Regions from separate parts of the Brevibacillus sp. HB2.2 genome, predicted to be linked through region 1. Evidence: riboswitches for the same ligand, from Rfam matches in the RefSeq annotation. Region 1 holds a riboswitch; the other holds the start of a gene.
What was found. A riboswitch is a leader RNA that binds a small molecule or an ion and turns the genes downstream of it on or off. The one in region 1 is predicted to bind cobalamin.
Positions count from the first base shown of each region.

Region 1 (3,113 bases):
GCTTTGAACAATCGGAATATGCAAAAGGCACTTATTTTAACAAGTACGTGACGAACGATTACAGCCCGCGGACGGAAAAAGCAAAGCTTCTCTTTGAAGGAATGCACATTCCGACACCAGCAGATTGGGCGGAGCTACAGCAAAAGGTGCAAAAGCATGGCGTTTATCATGCGTACCGTTTGGCGATTGCACCGACACAGAGCATTTCCTACATTCAGAACGCGACTTCTAGCGTGATGCCAATCGTCGAGCATATCGAAACGAGAACGTATGCCAACTCTACGACGTATTACCCGATGCCATACTTGTCGCAGGAAAACTATTTTTACTACAAATCGGCGTATGTGATCGACCAATTCAAAGTGATTGATCTGATTGCCGAAATTCAAGAGCACATCGACCAAGGAATTTCGACTGTACTGCACGTGAACAGCAATATTTCAACCAGAGAACTGGCTCGCTATTACATTTACGCAGCGAAAAAAGGTCTGAAGTCGCTCTACTATACGCGTACGAAGCATTTGACTGTAGAAGAGTGCATTAGCTGCGCAGTTTAGTGAAGTCGATTCATATAAGGAAAAGCATCAAGCAAAAAGAGAAGAGGAACGCCATATGAAAGCAGTCAATTGGAACAGGCCGGACGACGATTTTACGATGACGTTTTGGAATCAAAACATCATGCAGTTCTGGACGGATGATGAGATTCCGTTGTCAGATGACAAGATGGCCTGGATGGAGCTCAGTGCGACTGAACGGGACACATATAAAAAAGTATTGGGCGGTCTCACCTTGCTGGATACGGTTCAGGGTGGAGTAGGGATGCCGAAGATCATGGAGCATGTCGATGGACTGCAAAGAAAAGCGGTTCTCGCCTTCATGGGCATGATGGAGCAAATCCATGCCAAATCATACAGCAGTATTTTTACAACGCTGGCAACGACCGAAGAGATTGACGGTATTTTTTCGTGGGTAGAAAACAATCCACATTTGCAAAAGAAAGCGGCCCTCATCTCCAAACGCTATCAAGAGATTGAGAAACCGAAAGACTTGTACATGGCGATGGTAGCGTCCGTTTTCCTGGAAAGCTATCTGTTTTACAGCGGCTTCTTCTATCCGCTCTATTTGGCGGGGCAAGGAAAGATGACAAGTAGCGGGGAAATTATCGACCTGATTGTTCGTGACGAGAGCATCCACGGACTCTATGTCGGCGTTCTCGCGCAAGAAGTCTACCAAGGCCTGAGTGTGGTCGAGCAGACCGCAGCAAAAGAGGAGCTGTATGCCCTTTTGCATGAGCTGCAAGAAAATGAAGAGGCCTATACGACTTCGTTGTATACCGAAATCGGATTGGCTGACGAGGTTCATGCCTACGTGCGCTACAACGCGAATAAGGCATTGATGAATCTGGGGCTGGACCCGCTATTCCCGGAGGAAGAAGTGAACCCGATCGTGCTGAACGGCATTCGCACGCAGACAAAGCAGCATGACTTCTTCTCGAAAAAAGGAAATGGTTATGTCCGTACACTAAACGTAGAGCCGTTGACGGACGATGATTTTAGATTTTAGTATGACAAAAAATGGATTCTGTGTTACGGTATGAACAGTATGCTGCCCTGCTCGTTTTCTGGGGCACTTCACAGAACCATGATAATTTCATAGGAGTGGGAACAGGTTCTTTGGTTATCAAGATCGACCAAGGATGAAAAGGGAAGTCGGTGAGAATCCGACACGGTCCCGCCACTGTATGAGGGGAGTCGGCACATTTATTAGCCACTGATCCAATCGGATTGGGAAGGTATGTGCAGATGATGATCCCAAAGTCAGGAGACCTGCCTGTTTCGACGACACTGCTTAACCTACGGGAGATAGGGAGGTGTTAGGATGCTGTGATCTCAGTGCTTATTTGGCATTTCTAACGTTCTTTTTGATCGTTGGAGATGCCTTTTTTATTGGGCGGATTCAAGTCAAGATCGAATGAAGAATGGAGAGGAAGCTCATGAAGAGCAGCAATTTGGGATATCCACGGATCGGGAAGAACCGGGAGTGGAAAAAGGCATTGGAAGTATTTTGGGCAGGCAGCATCGATGAGGCAAGCCTGGTACAGCAAATGGAGCAAATCCGTCACCAAAACCTGTTACGTCAGCAGGAAAAAGGGGTCGAGCTGATCCCTGTGGGTGACTTTACGTACTACGATCACATGCTGGATATGGCTGTGATGTTTGGAATGGTCCCCAAGCGTTATGAATACGAGGGAGGCCCGGTTTCATTAGCCACATACTTCGCCATGGCTCGCGGTTCGAAGGAAGCTGTTGCCAGCGAAATGACGAAATGGTTTAACACGAACTACCATTACATCGTCCCGGAGTTCGGTGAAAGACAACCAGCCATAACCGAGAACAAGCCTCTCCAGGCCTATTTGGAGGCCAAAGAAAAGTATGGCATCATCGGAAAGCCTGTTATTGTAGGCCCGTATACGTTTGTCAAATTGTCTAAAGGATATGAGAAAAACGAATTTGAGATCGTCGTGGATCAACTCGTTCCGCTCTACATAGACGTTCTCCGGGAGTTAGAGCTGCACGGCGTGGAATGGGTGCAAATCGATGAGCCTGCATTTGTACTGGATGTCTCTGAGCAAGAACGCGCCATCATCAAACGTATCTATACGCAGATCGGTCAAGCACTCCCGCATCTACAATGCATGCTGCAAACCTATTTTGAAGCGGTGGATTGGTACAAGGAGCTAGTTTCCTTACCGGTAAAAGGAATCGGTCTTGATTTTGTACACGGAGCGAAGCGCAATTTGACTCATCTAAAAACACACGGGTTTCCAGCAGACAAGATTCTCGCAGCGGGAATCATCGACGGTCGAAACATATGGCGTGCGTCCATTGAAGAGAAATGGGAGCTGGTCAATGAAATTTCCGAGATCGTTCCACTCGAAAAGCTGTGGCTGCAACCGTCTAGCAGTTTGTTGCACGTTCCTGTAACAGTTGAAGCAGAGAGCGAATTGCCAGAGGAAGTCGTGTCTGCATTGGCGTTTTCCGACGAAAAACTAGGGGAAGTACAGCTTTTAGTCCAAGGATTCCGATATGGTAAGTACGTCATTTCAAAAGAGA
Region 1 covers NZ_JABSUV010000025.1:10,618-13,730, forward strand. Annotated here, with positions in the region: gene nrdE (class 1b ribonucleoside-diphosphate reductase subunit alpha) at 1-557, shown strand, start outside; gene nrdF (class 1b ribonucleoside-diphosphate reductase subunit beta) at 613-1,563, shown strand; cobalamin riboswitch at 1,650-1,848, shown strand; gene metE (5-methyltetrahydropteroyltriglutamate--homocysteine S-methyltransferase) at 1,994-3,113, shown strand, end outside.

Region 2 (3,113 bases), on a different contig from region 1:
GGCCCAGCCCCGAAATGACAGGCTGCCCATCAGCCAGAACACGATCTCATTCACCGTCTGATCCGATAGCGACACCATAAAGGAAACGAGTGAGCCGAGAAAAGCCTGCACAACAACACCAGACAAAATCAGGGTCTCCGTTTGTAGCTTTCCTTGGGTGTTCGCGAGTCCGAGTACGATCCATAAACTGAGCAGTCCTGTAAGAAAAGCGACAACAGGCGTGCTCCATGCACCCAAAAAGCTGATTTGCAAGCCAAACAGGATCAAAAAGGCTGCTCCGACAGCAGAACCGGATGCCACGCCCATCGTAAATGGATCTGCGAGCGGATTGCGCAAAACTCCCTGGAAGCCCGCCCCCGCAAGAGACAAGCAGGCGCCAATCAAAACAGCCAATACAACGCGTGGAAAACGAACCTTCATGACAATTTGCTCAGATGACTCCGGCCACGTTACGGTGATCCACTCAGACAAGCCCGGGATTTGATGGAGCAGGATGAGCCATACTTGCGAAATGGGGAGGTGTGCCGCCCCCATCGAGATACTGATGACTATTGAAGCCAGAAGGACGAGACAGCTGGCTCCTCCCCATATGAACAATCGATTCTTCATTTTATTTCACCAAGTCAGGGTAAATCGCCTTCGCTACTTTAATCAAGCCTTGTGTAATACGCGGACCAGGACGGGACAAAATATTTTGGTCCATGCCAAAGATTTGTTTTTCACGAATCGCCTTCATTTTATCCCAGCCATTACGCTTGGCGATCATATCCTCCAGCTTGACGCCAGTCTTTTCATCGGTAATTCCACTCGCATACAAAATGACGTCTGGATCGTTTTGCAAAATCTTTTCTTCACTGATCGGATTCCAGCCCTGTGTATCAGAAGCAATGTTCGTCGCTCCAGCCAGTGTGATGAGCTCGTCCATGAATTCACCTTTTCCGACTGTCCAGCCTGGGGAAAACTCAAGGTATACCTTTTTCTTCTCTTCTGGTTTTACATGTTTCACTGCTTCTTGAACGTACGCGATATCCTTCTTCATTTGCGCGACAACTTTTTCGGCTTGTTCTTGTTTGTTAGTGATAACTCCCATCGCCAACACATTGTTTAGGATGTCATCCATCTTTGTCGGATGGGTAATGTAGACGGGCATCCCGAGAGATTTGAGCTTGTCAGCCACTGGCTTCTCCATCGAAATCCCACCGACGACCATATCTGGCGTTTGAGCGAGAATCGCTTCTTCATTCGGTTTGACGACGCCACCAATTTTCGGTTTTGTCTTCGCCGCTTCTGGATAATCATCATAGTCTGAGACAGCTACGATCCGATCTTCCAAGCCTAATGCGAACAAAATCTCTGTCTCGGCAGGTGATGTGGAGACGATTCGCTCAGGAGCTTTTGCAAAGGTTACTTCTTTTCCTGTCGCATCCTTGACTGTCAACGGATACGTTGTTTGTTTTGCAGACTGCTCGGCTGTATTCTCTTGCGGTGCTGTCTGCGGTGCACTGGTTTGTCCACCAGGTGCTGGCTGGCTGTTATCGTTACCCGCACAACCTGCGAGGCTCGCCGCAACAAGTAGTGGGATCATGAATCGCAATGAACGTTTCATATGTAAAACTTCCTTTCTGCGTGTCTGATTGACTGTACCTTCCAATAAAAAAAGCGACCCTTGCTTCCATTCGGAATTCAAAGGGTCGGCACCTCAGGGCAAACAGACAGGATGGTCTGCTTCCTGAAATAGGCCGATCCTTTCCGCGAAGGCAACAGGCACAAAAACAAACAGGCAGGTCTCCTGGCTTACGGCTGAGGAACGAGCCGATTTACAGTGGCGGGACCGCGTCGGATTTTCACCGACTTCCCTTTTCACCCGATCTTTTTGAGAAAAGACGAGGCACCTATTTGCTGTTACGTTTGAAATTGTCACAGTCCATGACTCATCCTACATCATAGCATTCCTTGGATGAAAAAAGAATGACAAACACGTTAGCCATTACTTTCTTGCCTGCTAAAAATGAAAACGCCTGAACAAAAAGTTCAGGCAAATGGAATGCTTTTGGCAAAGCTTTTACCCTCGTTTGTGCAAATAATCCAGAATGCCCATGGCGCACACCTGTAAATCGAGCTTGAGTACTCCGAAAACTTCGTGGTCATCATTGATGCCTTGTAACTGTAGATGCTCCGAGACTCGTTCCAATAACTTACGAGACAGATCAGCATAGGTTTGTCCAGCAGCAAGTGTTGATTCTCCTTCCGCCACAAACACTGGGAGCCACTCACGTATTTGACGGTACACATCGTCTACCTGTTCAGACATCCCAAAATGACCAAAGTAAATACGATTCAGCTTGCGCGCTTCAAATCGACGTAGAGACGCTAACATGGCATCCGGGTCAAACTGATTCGGAGAAGTAGATGGCAGCACGAGGTGTACACCATCCTTTTTAAGCTGCGGATAAAGTACACCTGCCGTATCACCTGTGAACATGCCGCGGCTAACGGGATCGTAGATGCTGAAGTGATGATTGGCATGCCCTGGCGAATCCAGAAACTCCAACACGCAATTCGCTCCGATCTTTAGTGTATCCCCGTCTCCACGAATCAAAATCCGCTCTTCGGGAACAGCCTCAATCGGATCAAACAATCGATCAAAATCATCATGATACACCGCTCTCGCCCCTGCGATCAGTCGGCTTGGATTAACGAGGTGACGTGCACCTTTCGGATGGACGACGATCTTTGCGTTTGGGCAATCCTTTAGAAAAAGTCCCACTCCTCCCGCATGATCCAAATGAATATGCGTCACAATGATGTATTTTACTTGTTCCGGGGTAAAACCGAGCTTGGCGAGGCCGGTCTTGATGTATGGGACGGAGGGGCTTGGCCCTGTTTCAACCAAAGTCAGTTCTTCTTCAGCGATGACATAAGTCCCCGTGCGTTCCGCCCAGCCCATATCGAAACCGTCTATTAAATGGATGCGCTCCCCTAAGTAAATTGGCTGTGATGATTGCATGTAAATGCTCCTCCTTTTCAAAGGTGATTTTGTTGCGAGAATATTTACACTTTATCATCAATTTGGGACGTACTGGTAATATCAACACAAATTCTTCATATTTTCA
Region 2 covers NZ_JABSUV010000018.1:116,519-119,631, reverse strand. Annotated here, with positions in the region: gene HP401_RS15030 (FecCD family ABC transporter permease) at 1-609, opposite strand, end outside; gene HP401_RS15025 (ABC transporter substrate-binding protein) at 611-1,606, opposite strand; cobalamin riboswitch at 1,763-1,911, opposite strand; gene HP401_RS15020 (MBL fold metallo-hydrolase) at 2,063-3,007, opposite strand.
Region 2: linked by a shared signal. The riboswitch ahead of HP401_RS15025 (ABC transporter substrate-binding protein) and the one ahead of metE (5-methyltetrahydropteroyltriglutamate--homocysteine S-methyltransferase) in region 1 are both predicted to bind cobalamin.